One region of the Ligilactobacillus hohenheimensis genome, then DNA from elsewhere that is predicted to be linked to it. Evidence: riboswitches for the same ligand, from Rfam matches in the RefSeq annotation. Region 1 holds a riboswitch; each other region holds the start of a gene.
What was found. A riboswitch is a leader RNA that binds a small molecule or an ion and turns the genes downstream of it on or off. The one in region 1 is predicted to bind lysine.
Positions count from the first base shown of each region.

Region 2: it holds a riboswitch for lysine, as region 1 does, so the genes downstream of both, yjeM (glutamate/gamma-aminobutyrate family transporter YjeM) here and QOR60_RS04745 (amino acid permease) in region 1, are expected to answer to the same signal.
Region 3: it holds a riboswitch for lysine, as region 1 does, so the genes downstream of both, lysA (diaminopimelate decarboxylase) here and QOR60_RS04745 (amino acid permease) in region 1, are expected to answer to the same signal.

Region 1 is NZ_CANCXC010000003.1:724-6,647, reverse strand. Features, by position in the region: gene QOR60_RS04760 (DUF1634 domain-containing protein) at 9-365, opposite strand; gene QOR60_RS04755 (sulfite exporter TauE/SafE family protein) at 419-1,267, opposite strand; gene QOR60_RS04750 (zinc-ribbon domain-containing protein) at 1,416-2,315, shown strand; lysine riboswitch at 2,357-2,532, shown strand; gene QOR60_RS04745 (amino acid permease) at 2,639-4,111, shown strand; gene serS (serine--tRNA ligase) at 4,371-5,642, shown strand; gene QOR60_RS04735 (histidine phosphatase family protein) at 5,826-5,924, shown strand, end outside.
Region 2 is NZ_CANCXC010000004.1:133,169-139,092, forward strand. Features, by position in the region: gene QOR60_RS06165 (RluA family pseudouridine synthase) at 1-347, shown strand, start outside; gene QOR60_RS06170 (metal-dependent transcriptional regulator) at 445-1,092, shown strand; gene yjeM (glutamate/gamma-aminobutyrate family transporter YjeM) at 1,237-2,772, opposite strand; lysine riboswitch at 2,887-3,058, opposite strand; gene glmU (bifunctional UDP-N-acetylglucosamine diphosphorylase/glucosamine-1-phosphate N-acetyltransferase GlmU) at 3,244-4,653, shown strand; gene QOR60_RS06185 (ribose-phosphate diphosphokinase) at 4,723-5,703, shown strand; gene QOR60_RS06190 (GNAT family N-acetyltransferase) at 5,773-5,924, shown strand, end outside.
Region 3 is NZ_CANCXC010000001.1:437,081-443,004, forward strand. Features, by position in the region: gene dapF (diaminopimelate epimerase) at 1-412, opposite strand, end outside; gene QOR60_RS02205 (aspartate kinase) at 414-1,781, opposite strand; lysine riboswitch at 1,970-2,155, shown strand; gene lysA (diaminopimelate decarboxylase) at 2,261-3,577, shown strand; gene dapD (2,3,4,5-tetrahydropyridine-2,6-dicarboxylate N-acetyltransferase) at 3,577-4,284, shown strand; gene QOR60_RS02220 (N-acetyldiaminopimelate deacetylase) at 4,296-5,447, shown strand; gene dapA (4-hydroxy-tetrahydrodipicolinate synthase) at 5,449-5,924, shown strand, end outside.

The DNA of each region.
Region 1 (5,924 bases):
GGTAGACATTACCTACTATGTCCCATAATAAAACTGAAAATGAGGATAAGCAATACAATCGTTGTTAAGACAACGTAAAGCATATCCTTTTCCTTAATAAAGGAATAGATAGAAACGACCACCCGCAAAACCGGCGTTAGCAGGAGGAGGAACAACCCGCCCATCATGATGGCAGCCGGCTTCAAAGAGCAGATGCCGGTCACAATTCCCGTGAGGGTTGTGGGGAAGAAGTCCTTTGTTGCGTACCCGCCACCGTGGCGGATGAACAGGAGCAGCAGTCCGATTAGCATGACAATCGCCGCAAAGATTACCCCAATCCGCATGATGTGCCCGATTAACAGGGCCACGTCCTGTTCCTTGTCAATACCTTTTTGACCGTGTTTAAGTTCAACTTGTTGTTTTTTCTCGTTCATTTCAATCACCCAATGTTAATTCCAAATGCTTTCAGGGCCATTTGTAATCCGAGGTACAGGAAGACCGGAACGAAAATCATCCGCAGCACCCGTGTCGGCAGCTTCTGCATGATCCGGCTTCCAAGCAAGGAACCCACGAGGATTCCCAGTGCCAGGGGAACGGCAATTTCCGGCCGGATAGCCCCGCTAAAGAAGTAGACCGTTGCCGAAGCGGCAGCCGTCACCCCCATCATCAGGTTACTGGTTGCACTGGACGGTTTCAGGGGCATTTTCATGGCGTTATCAAGGGCCATGACCTTAAAGGCCCCTGAACCAATCCCCAGCATTCCGGAAGCAAGGCCGGCGCCAAACATGATGGCTAACCCACCGGGAATGTTTTGGACGTCGTAGTTCACTTCCTCGTGCGTGCTCTTATCGTAGTACGAACTGTTGAGCTTAAACCGTACGGCCCATTTGTCCGGCTTTGCCCGGTGAAGAACTTCTTCGCCAGCCATTAGCTTCCGCACCATGTTAAATGATGCGAAGAGCAGAAGGCACCCGAACAGGAAGTATAGGATCTTTCCGTTCATTGACCCGGTTAAGAGGGCCCCGATGACAGCTCCACTGGCCGTGGCCACTTCCAAAAACATGGCAACCCGAAGATTAATAAGGTCGTCCTTGAGGAAGGCGATGGTCGAACCAGAGCTGGTGGCAATCACCGCAATGATACTTGCTCCGATGGCGTATTTAATGTTGAGACCGAATAGGAGGGTGACGATTGGGGTAACAATCATCCCGCCCCCAATTCCAAGAATTGCGCCGAGTGTTCCGGCAAGAAACCCGACAAAGAGCATGATCGCTGCTGTTGTAATCATACGTAACGCTCCTTTTTTCAAAATCACCCCCATTATACTCTTTTCATAGGTGGCGGTAGGTTAAGTTTTGGTTCTGTTGCGGGCTGGTGCGGGAAATATGGTATATTGAAAGCAAACTGAAATATGATTTAGAACGGGTGAGGAGTTAATGTATACGTGTGAACGCTGTGGCCACCAGCTTGAGGGAAACCAGGAGCGGTGTGCCTTTTGCGGTGCCCGCCAGCAACGGGATAATGCTGCGGGCGAAAAGAAAAAGTGTAAGAAATGTCACCGTGATATTCCGGTGAACGCCAACTTTTGTCCGTACTGTGGGGCGGACCAGGCGTACCTTGATCCCAACGAGCTCCACCAGGAAGAAGCACCGGGTTCCCAGGGAAAACCGCAGGGTGACCGGCCAGTACGGGTAACAACAATTGATAATGAAGAGGACCTGCAGCGGTTCTTGATGGCAATGCAACAGCAGATGCAGCAGGAGCAGCAGCGGGTGCCGCACCTGCCAGCGAATGAATCTCCCGAACCGGGAATCATTCCCTCAACGAAGTTAATGCTCCGGGACACGTTTGTTTTAGGAAAACGGATGGGCCGGGCCGATTTCTGGTGGGGAACCCTGGGGTTGGTTCTTTTGTTGACCTGCTACACGCTAGTCATCGGGCTCGGAGTTCAACTATTTGTCGGCCTGGGGATTAGTAAAAGCCTTGCGATTCAGGTGGGCCTTTCCGTTGCAATGGTCGGGGCAACGGCGGCCGTAATTTGTAACTTGACGGCGCAGGTCCGGCGGTTCCATGACGCTGAATTACCCGCATTCCTCTTCCTTTTCATTATTCTCTTGGGGGACATTCCGCTGCTCCTTCTGTGTATGAAGGGACAGGCGATTACCAGTGACCGGTACACCTTCCAGGCTCCCCGGGAGCGAATGATGGCGTTCGAGCAGCATTTCCAGCAGCACCAGCAGGAAGCCGAGCGGGAAGAGGAACGGGATGAAGCGGAAAACCGGGCCCGGAATGCAGGTAAGCAGCACGATGAGCACCATGACGATCAGGATAATTAAGTTAAGGATTGTATTTGCGCGTTAAGTTTGGTATCGTAACACTATCGAACAGAGGTTGCGGTAATCAATAGTAACCTGGCTGAGACGGGGAAACGTTGTTGAAACCAGGCGAAAGGGTGCACCGCCGAAGTGCCACCTGGTTTCTCCTAGGTGGGGCTGGGCGTCAGGTTAAGAGCCGGACGACTGTCGCGGGTGACCGCGGAGCGCTATCGATATCCATGAATCAGAGATGACTGTGAAATGAATGGGGCGTGGTTCGAGACCGCGCCCCTTTTGGTGTTGATTAGTGTTTGCCTCAATATATTACTGAGGAGGACGAACCCATGAAAAAGGATTCGCGTGAGTATTCACTAAAACGGGACCTAAAGACCCGACACCTTTCGATGATTGCCCTTGGCGGTAGTATCGGAACCGGGCTGTTTGTTGCATCGGGGTCCGCTATTTCTACGGCCGGCCCTGGAGGGGGACTAGTTGCCTACATCGCCATTGGGGTGATGGTGTACTTCCTAATGACGTCGCTGGGGGAAATGGCAACGTACATGCCGGTTTCAGGATCGTTTGCCACGTATACCAAAAAGTTTGTTGACCCGGCACTCGGATTTGCGATGGGGTGGAACTACTGGTTTAACTGGGCAATTACCATTGCGGTTGACGTCTCAACGGCGGCGTTAGTGCTGCAGTTCTGGTTCCCGCACGTTCCTAACTGGATTTTTAGTTTTGGTGCGTTGAGCTTGGTCTTCTTGATCAACTTCTTATCCGTTAAGTCGTACGGAGAGACGGAATACTGGCTGTCTTTGGTAAAGATTATTACCGTTATTGTCTTCTTGGTGGTTGGGTTCCTAACCATCTTGGGAATTATGGGCGGCGGCCACGCAATTGGTTTGCGCAACTTCACCTACAAGCAGGCGCCGTTCGTGGGCGGATTGCCGGCAATTCTCAACGTCTTTGTTGTTGCTGGGTTCTCGTTCCAGGGGACGGAGCTTGTGGGGGTTACGGCTGGTGAATCCGCTACGCCGGAAAAGAGTGTACCCACGGCAATCAAGCAGGTTTTCTGGCGGATTCTATTGTTCTATATTTTGTCGATTTTCGTGATTGCCTGCATTATTCCGTACACTAGTCCGGATTTACTGGGTTCATCGGCTAAGGATATTGCTATCAGTCCGTTTACGCTGGTCTTTAAGCGGGTCGGCTTGGCTTCGGCGGCTTCCGTGATGAATGCGGTCATTCTTACGGCGGTGCTGTCGTCGGCTAATTCGGGGATGTACGCATCAACCCGGATGTTAATGGCGATGGGACAGGACGGCGACGCCCCGCGGATTTTTGGGAAAGTCAATCAGCGCGGGATTCCGCTGCCGGCCTTGTTAGTAACGACCCTGGTTGGGTTGGCAACGTTCCTGACAAGTATCTTTGGACAGCGCGTTTACATCTTCCTGGTTGCCGCGAGTGGGTTAACCGGATTCATTGCGTGGGTCGGAATCGCGATTTCGCACTACCGGTTCCGGCGGGCGTACGTTGCCCAGGGGAAGGGCCTCAACGCCCTGGAGTATAAGGCTAAGTGGTTCCCGTTTGGACCAATCATGGCATTTGTAATGTGTATCCTGGTAATCGTCGGGCAAAACATTAAGGCGTTTACGCACCTTGATTGGTACCAGATTTTGATTACGTACATGTCAGTCCCATTGTTCTTTGGGCTGTTCTTCTACTACAAGTTTAAGCACCACACGAAGTTAATTCCGCTTGAGGAAGTGGACCTAACAACGACCCGGGTAACGGGGAAGGAACGGGTTGACAAGTAGTTGGAGCGGATTATACTAAAATCAAAGATAAAGCGTTAAACATCATGATTCGCCATAAGTAGGCTTTCAGAGACGGGGGAGATGGTGGGAACCCCGAGCCGAAACTCCAGCGGATCGAGTATGGGCGGGTAATGCCGCACGGGAGACCGTTACCTCAATTGAGTGCGCAGAGAATGCGAACTTGGGTGGTACCGCGAAACGGAGTCCGTTCGTCCCATGGGATGACGGGCTCCGTTTACTTTTTTCAAGGAGGAAGACCATGTTAGACGTTAAGGATATTCGGAAGAACCCGGATGAATACAAGCAGCGGTTGGCTGCCCGGGGAGTGACGGCAGAACAGATTGACCAGTTAATTGCGGCGGATGCTAAGCGCCGGGAGCTTTTGCAGCAGAGTGAGGAGCTTAAGAAGGAGCGAAATGATGTTTCGGCAGCGATTGCTCAAGCTAAGCGGAATAAGGAAGATGCCACGGACGCAATCACCCGGATGCGGGCCGTTGGGCAGCAGATTAAGCAGCTGGATGAGGAACTGGTGACGGTTCAGGAGCAGGTTAAGGACATGGCTTCGCGGTTACCGAACCTGCCGAACCCGACCATTCCAATGAGCATGAATGAGGAAGACGCCGTTGAAATCAAAAAGGTAGGGACCCCGCGGGAGTTTGCTTTTGAACCTAAGGCCCACTGGGACATCGGTGAAGACCTCGACATTCTTGACTTTGAGCGGGGTGCCAAGGTTGCGGGTGCCCGGTTTGTATACTACAAGGGCTTAGGTGCGAAGTTAGAGCGGGCCGTGTACAACTTCATGCTGGATGAGCATGAAAAGGAAGGTTACACGGAAATGATTCCGCCGTACATCGTGAATGCCGCTTCAATGTACGGGACCAGTCAGTTCCCGAAGTTCAAGGAGGACGTTTACCAGGTAAACGGTGAGGACATGACGCTGATTCCAACGGCCGAGGTGCCGCTTACCAACTACTACCGCGATGAAGTCATTCCGCGCGAGCAGTTACCGGTTTACGAAACGGCGCTGACACCGTGTTTCCGGTCAGAAGCCGGGAGTGCTGGCCGGGATACCCGGGGATTAATTCGGATGCACCAGTTCAATAAGGTGGAAATGGTGAAGTTCTGTATGCCGGAGACATCCTACGATGAACTCGAAAAGATGACGAAGAACGCCGGCAATATTCTGGACAAGCTGGGGTTGCCGTACCACATTATTACGCTGGCTTCCGGTGACATGAGCTTTAGTGCGGCCATGACCCACGACCTTGAAGTGTGGATGCCGGCGCAAAACAAGTACCGGGAAATTTCGAGTTGTTCAAACTGCGAGGACTTCCAGGCGCGGCGGGCACACATTCAGTACCGGGATGAGAACGGCAAGCTTCACTTTGTTCACACGCTGAACGGTTCCGGGCTGGCGGTTGGCCGGACGGTGGCGGCCATCCTTGAAAATTACCAGAACGAAGACGGAACGGTTACTATTCCGAAAGTTCTGCGGCCGTACATGCACGGCGTTGACAAGATTACGAAGTAGTGGGGAATTTGAACCACAGGGTTAGGTGAAGCACGAAAGCCCTAAATTTATGGTTTGTACTTCGTTCACTTTCCTGTTTCTACTACACTTATTTTTGATATTTTATCATCTGGTTATTAGGCCGCGGGGAATTGTTCCCCGGGGCCTTTTATGGTATCTTGGCGGTAAAAAAGAGGGGTAAAGATGACAAAGTTTTATTTTCTCCGTCATGGGCGCACGGTGTATAACGAAGAGCTGCGGATTCAGGGTGCGCGGGCTGATTCACCGTTGTTAGAGCAGAGC
Region 2 (5,924 bases), on a different contig from region 1:
TTTTCACTGGCCCGCTTGAACGGCAGCCGGGGACAAACCGGCAGTGGGTGAGTGCCACCGGGAAACCGGCCCGGACGGAGTACTGGGTAACGGCCCGGTATGCGGCGGCAACGCAGGTGCGTGTGCGGTTGCATACCGGCCGCACCCACCAGATTCGGGCCCACTTTGCGGCAGCGGGCCACCCGCTCTTAGGCGATGAGTTATATGGTGGCCCAACCACCTTAATTGAGCGGCAGGCCCTCCACGCCCGCGCCTTAGGCTTTACTGATCCGTTTACCGACCGGGCGGTGACTTATTGTGCGCCTATTCCGCCGGATCTCCAGCAACTACTTGCTACTTTGCAATAAAAATTATTTTTGGGATGCCCAAAAAAGCGTTTCCCTGAAATGGTAAAGATTGCTATAATGAAGGCGACAGTTAAAGCGGAATACTGGGGGATCGAGCATGACGCCAAAGAAACAGGACTATTTAAAAATTATCTTTGAGCTGGGCGGAACCAAAAAGGAAATCACGAATAAACAAATTGCGATGGGCTTAAACGTTGTTGCGGGTTCCGTGACCGAGATGGTGAATAAACTCGCCGCGGAAGGATTGGTGCACCACATTCCGTATGCGGGGGTGCGCCTGACGGAAACGGGGGAACGGCTTGCGGCGGCGTTAATTCGGCGCCACCGGTTATGGGAGACGTTTTTAGTCGACAAGCTGCATTACAAGCTAGAGGATATTCACGCTGATGCGGAGGTTCTCGAGCATGATATGAGTGAAAACCTGATGAACCACCTTGATGAGTACCTCGGCCACCCCACGCATTGTCCGCACGGCGGCGTAATTCCTGATAAGGATGGCCATTATGCCGAGGAGAGTCACCGGACGCTGGCAAGTGTCGCGGACGGGGTAAGCGTAACGGTGGAACGGTTTACGGACAATCACGAACTCCTAACATACCTGGACGGGAGTGGGCTTGATATTGGTGATCAGCTGACAGTTGAGCAGCATACGCCGTTTGAAGGCCCCATTGTGGTCCGTCTGGATAACGGGAAGCAGTTTGATGTTGGTTATAAGGCAGCAAACTACATCTTCGTGCGGGAATAATGCGTAAATATTAAATAAAAACGGGCTGAATGGAAGCAGTAGGCCGCCAAAACGTAAGTGCGGCGGGGCTTCCGTTCAGCCCGTTTTAAATTAGTGTGAGAGCAGTAAAGAGGGGTGGTCTTATGCCACGCCCTCTTTACCTCGTTAATTATTATTTAATTCTTCCGTGACGGGGACGCCCGCGTTAACGCGGTGCCGTTGCCGGTAACCAGCCAGTGAGTAGAAGCACCAGCCCGCAATCCCAAAGAAGGCTGGCCCAAAGACCGTCCAGAAGGCGGTGTAGAAATCGTGCTGGAGGAGGGGTTGAACAACCGTGAAGACAATCCCCATGAAAATGGTAATCCAGCTAATGAACGAAACCGCTACGGTGAGTGACCGGTTGGTGTAAATTTCAAACGGCCGCTCTAAATCCTGCCGCTTCTTGAAGAACGGGAAGGCCGCAATTAAGAAGAGGTACGGCACGGAGGTTGTAACGTTGTTCATGTCCTGCAGGACCGTGTAGAACGCCTGGGCGGATTTACCCCCAAAGGAAACCCCGAGGATAATTAGCACAACCATGACGGTTTGACACCACATGGCGGTGGCCGGCATCCCGTGCTCGTTCAGCTTGGTCAGTTTGTTTGGCCATAACCGCTGAGGAGTCCCGATAATCATTGTCTTTAACGGCGAGTAAATGAGGATGAAGATGGCTCCAAAAATTGAAAAGATTTCCTCAATCCCGATAATCCGGTCGGCCCAGAGCCCCCAGATCTTGGCAGTGGCAACGGACGTGTGGAGAAGGGTGTGGGCGATTGAATACCCGAGGTTACTCATTAATACCAGGGTGATGTTCCCGAGGTCAACGTTGCTTCCGCTTAAAACCCGGTGCCAGTTGGCGGTTACCCCCCAAGCAAGCACCCCAACACAGTAGATTACGATCATACCGATGGCAGCAATAACAATCCCCCGCGGGAAGTTTTTATCCGGATCCTTGACCTTATCGATGGTGCTTCCCATCGTTTCCATGCCCCCGTACGCAAAAACCGCGTAAACGAAGAACGACATCAAGGCAATGGGGGAACCGAATGCAGGATTCGGGGACTTTACCATGCTTTGGGTGGTCAGGGGCTGAGCGAGGTGGCCGTGGACAACCATCAGGTAGATGGCACTAACAATAAGAAAGAAGATGGCTACCCCGATAATAAACGTCCCACAGAAACTGGCGATTTTTTCAATCTTATCAAACCCGCGGGTTGATACGAACGTTGCAAAGACCAGCAGGGCAATTCCAATTAACCCAAGGGTTTGGTTGGAGGTTAGCCCGAAGAGGTGCCATGCCTGGGTGGTGTCCTTTCCGAAAATGGCCCCGGAAATTGAAACTGAAATGGTTGAGAAGTTTGTTACCAGCCAAATGACCCACGCTGCATACCAGATAAAGGTACCGATAAACGCGGGCTTTTCGCCGATACTAGCTTGAAGCCAGGAGTAAATCCCTCCCTGGCTGTCCTTGAGGGCGGAACCGTATTCCGCGAACATAAGTGAACTAGGGATGAAGAAGAGTAAAGCTCCTAAAACATACCAGAGCATTGCTCCGTATCCCATCTGGTAGAAGCCGACGGTCGTATTACCAAGCCCATAAATGGCGGCAAAAATCATTAAGACCAGACCCCACATTGACATTTTGCGTTGACTGTTTTCCATCAGTAACCGCTCCTTAATTAATTGGATTAAATAATTAATAAAGGTTGGCTAACACTACTGGTGAAGAAAAACCCCTTCCGGGCACCACATGCACCGGGAGGGGTTTATCCGTTCCGTGTGAATAGCGCTCCGCATTGCTGCGACAGTCCGTAGTTTGTTCAACTACGTCCCAGCACCAGCCCGTCCCGGGGACTGACACTTCGGCAACCGCTCCTTTTGCTTTTCATCATCGACTTGGGAAGTCTCCGAAAAGGTACTCTTATTGGTCGCGACCTCTATTACTTTATTTACTAACTTTATACTACGCTTGTGCGGGAGCGTCAAGGGAAATACGAACACTTTTTGCGATTACTTTGATAATTATTAGAATTGTCCCCAGCAACCATGGAGCTAAAATTGCGTCTCCCCGGGACATGGGGTAAGATTAAGGGGATTGAAATTAGCTAGTTTTAATAAAGGATTTGAAAAAGAATGACAGAAAAATATGCGGTAATTTTAGCGGCGGGTCAGGGGACCCGGATGAAGTCAAAGTTATATAAAGTTCTCCACCCGGTTTGCGGGAAGGCAATGGTTGATCATGTCTTGACCCAGCTGGAACGGGTCGGGATTGACCAGATTGTGACGGTTGTCGGCCACGGCGCGGACCAGGTTAAGCAGCTTCTTGGTGACCGGACAATCTATGCTTTGCAGGCGGAGCAGCTCGGAACGGGGCATGCCGTGATGCAAGCGGAGGACGTGTTGGGTCAAAAAGACGGGATTACCCTCGTAACGTGCGGTGACACCCCGCTCTTTACTGCTGAAACGTTTAAGCAACTGTTCGCCTACCACGAGCAACAGGGCGCAGCCGCAACGGTGCTGACGGCCCATACTGACCAGCCGTTTGGCTACGGCCGGATTATTCGGGACGCCGCCGGAACGGTTGCGAAGATTGTTGAACAAAAGGATGCAACGCCAGAAGAAGCAGCTGTCCAGGAAATTAACACGGGCGTGTACTGCTTTAACAATCAGGAATTGTTTGCTGCCCTTCACCAGCTGTCGAACGACAATGCACAAGGAGAGTACTACCTGACAGATGTTATCGGGATCCTCAAGCAGGCCGGTAAGCAGGTTGGTGCCTTTCAGATGGATGATTTCACGGAATCAATGGGGGTAAACGACCGGGTTGCCCTGGCAAACGCAACGCGGGTTATGCAGCAGCGAATTAATACCCGGCACATGCAAAACGGGGTTACCATGATTGATCCGGCTACCACGTACATTGATGCGGATGTTCAGATTGGCAATGACACCGTAATTGAACCGGGAGTTGTGCTTAAGGGTAAGACGTCAATTGGGAGTGACTGTGTGATTGGGGCCCACTCCGAGATTCGGGATAGTGTCATTGAGGACGGTGTCACGGTCACGGCTTCGTTCCTTGAAAATGCGGTAATGCACAAGGACAGTAACATTGGACCGTACAGTCACCTGCGGCCAAAGGCAGAGATTGGTGTGGGCGTCCACATCGGGAACTTCTGTGAGGTTAAGAACGCCCAGATTGGGCAAAACACCAAGGTCGGGCACCTGACCTACGTTGGGGATGCAACCTTAGGGAAGGAAATTAACATTGGCTGCGGGACCGTCTTTGTCAACTACGATGGAATGAATAAACACCACACAAATGTTGGGGACTACTCGTTCATCGGCAGCGGCTCAAACATCATTGCCCCGGTTGAAATTGGGGACCATGCATACGTTGCGGCGGGCTCAACGATCACGGATGACGTTGCACCGCACGACATGGGGATTGCCCGTGGTCGGCAGGTTAACAAAAAAGGTTACTACGACCGCTACCCTGTTGCGGAGGCTGCAAAGAAAAATGCCGAAAAGTACGGCGAAAAGTAGGAATCTGCTTGCCTGAATGGCGGTGCATGAATTAGAATTAACCGTAGAATTAAACATATGGAGGCTACCATGTCGGGACATAATTCAGACTCAAAGATTAAGTTGTTTGCATTGAATTCCAACAAACCGTTAGCACAGAAGATTGCCGACGCGATGGGAATTCCGCTGGGCAAGACGTCGGTTGACCGGTTTAGCGACGGCGAAATTCGGATTAACATTGAGGAAAGTGTTCGGGGGGACGAGATTTTCATCGTCCAGTCAACGTCGGCCCCGGTGAACGATAACCTGATGGAACTGTTGATCATGATTGACGCTTTGCGGCGGGCCAGTGCGGCAACGATTAACGTCGTGATCCCGTACTACGGCTACGCCCGGCAGGACCGGAAAGTGCGCTCCCGGGAACCAATTACCGCCAAGCTGGTAGCCGATATGATTGAAAAGGCGGGAGCCAACCGGGTAATCGCCCTTGACCTCCACGCTGCCCAGATTCAAGGGTTCTTTGATATTCCGGTTGACCACCTGATGGGGGCACCGCTATTAGCCGATTACTTCCTGACGAATAAGCTGGATAAGGATGCGGTGGTTGTTTCCCCTGATCATGGTGGGGTTTCTCGGGCGCGGAAGCTTGCCGAGTTCCTCAAGGCACCGATCGCAATTATTGACAAGCGGCGGCCGCGGGCCAACGTGGCGGAAGTGATGAACATCATTGGTTCCGTTAAGGGCAAGCGGTGCATCCTAATCGATGACATGATCGATACGGCAGGGACCATCACGCTTGCATCGCAGGCACTGATGGATGCGGGGGCTACTGACGTATACGCTTGCGCTACGCATCCGGTCTTATCCGGTCCAGCAATTGAGCGAATTGAAAACTCGCCGATTAAGCAGCTGGTTGTGACGGATTCCATTCAGTTACCAGAAGAAAAGCAGATTGATAAGTTAATTCAGGTTTCGGTTGGCCCGCTCATTGGGGACGCCATTAACCGGATCCACGAAAACGAATCAGTTAGCCCGCTGTTTAACACCCGGTTTGAGAGTGCTAAGCACTAAGGAGGAGCTAACCACAGGAGTAAAGAGGTTGAGACAGCAGGGTCCCAACCTCTTTTTTGGAGGGATGAAGTGAAAACACCGGTCACAATTAGGTTAGTTCACCCCTGCGATGCGGGAAGCTTGTACCGGTTAATTGAACAAAGCCGGGGGCAACTGGAACGGTGGCTTCCTTCGTTGCGAGCAATCACAACGCTTAATGCGACCCGGCAGTTTATTAACCG
Region 3 (5,924 bases), on a different contig from region 1:
TAGTCATGGGCAACGCCGCTGGTTGAAAACGGACGGGTGAAATCTCAACGCCAATCGCCGGTACCCCAGGGGCGAGATCCGTGTGAACCCGCACGGTAAGCGCTGCTTCGTCGGTCGCAACCTTAAAGGTCGGGCTGGAAGCCGTGGAGGCTAAGTACCGGGCGACCGCGCGTAACCCGTTCCCACACATTTTAGCGTGAGTGCCATCGCTATTGATAATCGCCATCCGCCCCTGACACCCGGAGTGCGTCGTGGGGCAAACTAATAATACGCCGTCAATATTCCGGAGAACGGGAATTCTTTGCCGCAGGTAGGCCGGAAACTGGCTTTCAGCCACGGGTAACTGGAGCGAAAGCGGTGCGGGGATAAGGGCAAAGCGGTTTTCCGAACCGTGCACACGAAAGATTTTCATTTTAAGCGTCCTCCTTTTCAAAGTAATTGTAAATCGCGGCAGTTCCCCGGTCAGCGTCACTTGCGCGAACTCCCACCATGATAGAAATTCGGGATGCTCCCTGGTTAATCATGTGAATGGCAACGTTGGCTTGGGCGAGCGCCGTGGTCACGCCATTCGTTGTTCCGATGCGGTCGTGCATTCCCTCGCCGACAACCATGATAATGGCGTAGTCGTCAATCCATTCAAGGTGATCGGGTTGCACTGCGGCTTGGATGTCAAGAGCAATTTGCTGCCGGAGAGCGGGGGTTAGCTGGCTAGTACGCGTAATAATCGTGAGGTCGTCGATCCCAGACGGCATGTGCTCGTACGAAATGCCGTGCGCCGATAAAATTTTTAAGATCTTGAGGGTAACGCCAACCTCCTTATTTAGTAGGTACTTATGCAGGTAGAGCGCACTAAAATTGCGGGCGCAGGCAACCCCCGTAATCGTCGTCTGCGGCTTAAAGTTCGTAGCGGGAATAATGCGGGTTCCCGGACGCTGGGGCGCATTGGTGTTTTTTACGATCACCGGAATCTTCCCCGCAATTGCTGGGATGAGTGCCTCGTCGTGAAACACGGAAAATCCCGCATACGCCAGTTCACGCATTTCCCGGTACGTCATCTCTTTAATTGGTCGCGGATGAGAAACAACCGTGGGATTAGCCGCATAAATCGCATCGACATCCGTAAAATTTTCGTAGCATTCAGCTGCAACTCCCCGGGCGATAATGGCGCCAGTAATATCCGACCCGCCGCGGGAAAATGTCGCAACTTCGCCATTAGGGGTGTAGCCGTAAAAGCCAGGAATTACCAAAACTTCACGGCTTTCCCAGAACCGCGCAAGGTGACTGTAGGTTTGAGGTAGAACCGTTGCGTTATTAGGCCCAAGCTGATCACTAACAATAATCCCTGCTTCTTTTGGATCAATAAACTGCGCAGTGATTCCCTGGTGGTTAAGGAGGGCGGCAAGCAGAAAGGCGTTCAGCCGTTCCCCGGTGGCCTTAAAGGCGGCCATTAGGTAGTCTGCATTGGGGAAGGCGGTTTCCGCCAGGGAAGTAATTGTTTGTGGGATAAATTGCAGCGCCTTTTGCGGTAAATCAAAGAACGCCGCAATTTCAAAGTATCGCCGAATAATTTTTTCCCGAATTTCGGCATAATCATCACGATGAAGGACTGCGGTTGCATACGCAATTAATAAATCGGTCACCTTAACATCATCAGCTGAACGTTTTCCGGGAGCAGACGTAACGATTATTCGGCGTTCTGGATCTTCTTTGATGATTGCGATTGCCCGTTCAACGTGGGGCCCATCTGCGAGGGAGCTTCCCCCAAACTTAACTACTTTCATGTAATTTCCCCTCCAAATAAGAATTCTGTGAAAGATTACGTTTTATTTTAATAACCGATTTCCCACTGTCAACACCTAAAATACAGGTAAATTGGTAATTAATTGTGGCATTTAAGGAAGAAATAAATTAATTGAAATTAAAATCAGATTAGTGATTGACATTTGGTTGGTGACAGTGTAAATTAAAGCCAAGTCGAAGAGGCGCGACCAATATTAGTATCTTGGGTTAGTTTATTTCCGAACAATGATCCCAAGTGAAAGGAGCGGTCGCCGAAGCGCCAGGAAGGGAAATATTTCTGGTTTGCTGGGTTGAAGTTTAAGAGGCTTCAGACTGTCGCAAGAAAATAAAAGCTTGCGGGGCGCTATCGACACCGGATTTCTACACTAATTTTGACTAATAGGTTACGTAGATTCCCCTGTGTGGCGCACACACGGGGGATTTTTTAGCGCCCTGTACTTGAACGTATGGGGGAATTAAGATGCCATTTCCAAATCAATTCACAACAACGCCATCTGGCCACCTGATGCTTGGGGGATGTGATGCCCTGGCACTTACTCGCAAATACGAGACGCCGTTAATCGTATACGACGTTGATCAGATTAAAGCGGCTGTTTCTCAATTCACGCAAACACTGACGGCTTCTGGCCTTGCACACGCGGTTTGTTACGCAAGTAAGGCGTTCTCGTGTATCGCAATTTACCAGTTAATGGCCCGTTTAGGGTGTCACGTTGATGTGGTATCAGGAGGCGAACTCTATACCGCACTGCAAGCCCATTTCCCGCCGGAACGCATTAGTTTTCACGGGAACAATAAAACGAAAGCAGAGCTGGAATTCGCAGTGGCCAGCCATGTTGGGTCAATCATTATTGACAATTTCCATGAAATTAACTTGTTAAAGCAGGTTCTAACTGGCAACAACGCCACGGTTAACGTGATGCTGCGGGTGACGCCCGGGGTGGAAGCCCATACTCACCGGTACATTACGACCGGTCAGACCGATAGTAAGTTTGGGTTTGACCTTGCTTCAGGGCAAGCCACTACCGCACTGCAACGGGTTTTAGCCTGTTCCCGCATGAACTTTATTGGCGTTCATGCCCATATCGGTTCGCAGATTTTCGTACCGGATGGCTTCGTAGCGGCGGTTAATCGGTTATGTGTCCTCATTACGCAGTGGAAACGCAACTTCGCAGTCATTCCTGCAATTCTTAATATTGGCGGCGGGTTCGGGGTTCAGTACACAGAAGATGATCATCCCGTTCCGCTTAAAACGATGCTTACAACAATAACCACTACCGTAAAGCGGGCCTTTGACCAGGCGCACTTACCGCTCCCCGCGCTATGGGTTGAACCGGGACGCGCGCTCGTAGGGCCTGCCGGGACAACGTTATATACCGTGGGGAGCGAAAAACATGTTCCCGGAAGGTTGCCGTACGTTGCCATCGACGGGGGAATGGGGGATAACATTCGCCCTGCCTTATACAATGCCCGCTACACGGCGGTAAATGCCGCTTGCCCCACCGCGCCGGCGACTCAACATGTTCGTCTGGTTGGCAAGTACTGCGAATCGGGAGATGTTTTAGTTGATGACTTACGGATTGCGCCGGTGGCCGCCGGTGATATTGTCGCGGTCCCCGTTACCGGGGCGTACGGGTATTCAATGGCATCCAACTACAACCGGAATTGTCGGCCAGCAGTTGTTTTTGCGCAGCGTGGCCGGGCGCAACTAGTAATTCAGCGCGAAAGTTATGCGCAGCTCGTAACTAATGATTTATCGTACGAAGGGAGTAATGAATGATGAAACAAATGAGTACGCAGGAAATGATTGACTACATTGGGAATGCTCCGAAGACAACCCCTGTGCGGGTTTATCTTCAGGGAAAGTTTACGGCCGTTCCATTTCCTCCGGAAATCGCCGCTTTTCATACGCCCACCATGGCTATTCTGATCGGCGATTGGGGAAGGATTAAGCCCTTCATTACGGCGCATACCAAGGTGATTGAAACAACCCACGTGGAATTGATTGCCCGTAACAGCGCGGTTCCGCTACTGGATTATATTGACACGAATGCCCGAATCGAACCTGGCGTAATTATCCGCGACCAGGTCGAAATCGGAGACCGGGCGGTAATTATGATGGGCGCCATTATTAATATTGGAGCCGTAATCGGGGAGGAGACAATGATTGATATGGGCGTAGTGCTGGGGGGCCGAGCCCAGGTTGGCCGCCACTGCCATATTGGTGCGGGAAGCGTTTTAGCCGGGGTAATTGAACCAGCAAGTGCCCAGCCAGTAGTTATTGAAGATAACGTCATGGTCGGGGCCAATGCCGTGGTGTTGGAGGGTGTGCGGGTTGGCCACGATTCAGTGATTGCTGCGGGGGCGGTAGTCACGCACGACGTGGCTCCTAACACCGTGGTTGCGGGAGTTCCCGCCCGGGTGATTAAAAGGAAAGATGCTAAAACGGCGCACAAGACGGCGCTTGAAGATGGATTAAGGGGATAGGGGATAGATCGATGGAACTTACGGGTAATGATTTGATTCGAATTCGGCGTCAGTTCCACCAAATTCCGGAACTGGCACTTCATGAAACAAAAACGCACGAACTACTGCTCAGGGTGATTCAGTCGTTTAACCACCAGTACCTTACAATACGGGAAATTCCCGCACTGCCAACGGCCCTGCTGGTGCGGGTGCAAGGTAAGGAGCCGCACCGGATTATCGGTTACCGGGCGGATATCGATGCTCTTCCTGTAACCGAAGAAACTGGGTTGCCATTTGCTTCGCGGTTTCCCGGCAGAATGCACGCATGCGGACATGATTTTCACATGACGGTGGCCCTGGGAATCCTGAGTTACTTTAGCGAACATCAACCGCAAGACGACCTGGTGTTCTTTTTCCAGCCGGCAGAGGAACAGGATTTCGGTGGGAAGCGGGCGTTTGACCTGGACGTGTTTACGGGAAAGTGGCGGCCAACTGAATTTTACGGACTGCACGTTAATCCAGAACTGCCAGCTGGTGCGATCGGTTGCCGTCGCGGGACGCTCTTTGCCGGCACAACCGAGTTTGACCTAACGCTTCACGGGAAGCAGGGGCACGCAGCCTTTCCCCACCGGGCAAATGACATGGCGGTTGCAATGGCGGCGTTTATTATGCAAGCCCAGACCATTGTTGCGCGGAATATTGATCCGCTTAAGAGTGGCGTGGTAACGATTGGTAGCGCCACTGCTGGCACAATCCGGAACGTGATTGCTGGAACAGCACACGTTGCGGGGACGATTCGGGGTTTAACACAGGAAACAATTCTTCAGATTAAGCGGCGGTTACAGGCCATTAGCGCCGGAATTGCAACCAGTTTTGACTGTACGGCAGATCTAGCGATGCGTCAGGGAGGATACCTGCCCGTTATTAATAACAATCAGTTGACTGGCCGGTTCATTAATTATATGAAGGAAAATCCTAAAATTAACTTTATTCCGACCCCGCCCGCAATGACGGGGGAGGATTTCGGATTCCTGCTCAGTAAGTTCCCGGGGACGATGTTTTGGCTGGGAGTGGGAACGGACGCTGCGCTTCACTCCGCGACGTTCACACCGAACGAAGCGGCGTTAAGTGCGGGGGTAAGCGCAATGGTGAACTTTTTAAATGCAAGAATGGAGGACGATTAGAATGAATACACAGTTAAAAGTACGGTTTAAAGCGGCGGATATCATTACCGCGATTATTACACCGTTTACTACGGAAGGTAAAATTGATTACGCCGCCCTGGAAAAACTAACTAACCGCCTGCTGGCAACGGGGACCCGCGGGTTTGTCATCGGGGGGACTACCGGTGAGGGGCCAACGCTAACCCACGACGAAAAAATGACGTTATACCAACGGTTTGCACAAATGGTTGGTGGCCGCGGTGTTGTGATTGCGGGAACCGGCAGCAATAATACAGCCCAAACCGTTGCGTTTACCAGGGAAGTGGCGGCCATTCCGGGCATTGATGCCGCGCTAGTGGTTGTTCCCTACTACAACAAGCCGAGCCAGGCGGGCATGGTTGCCCACTTTACGGCCGTTGCTCAGGTTAGCGAACTACCAATAATGATTTACAACATTCCTGGACGAACCGGGGTTGAAATGGAGCCCGCAACGGTTGC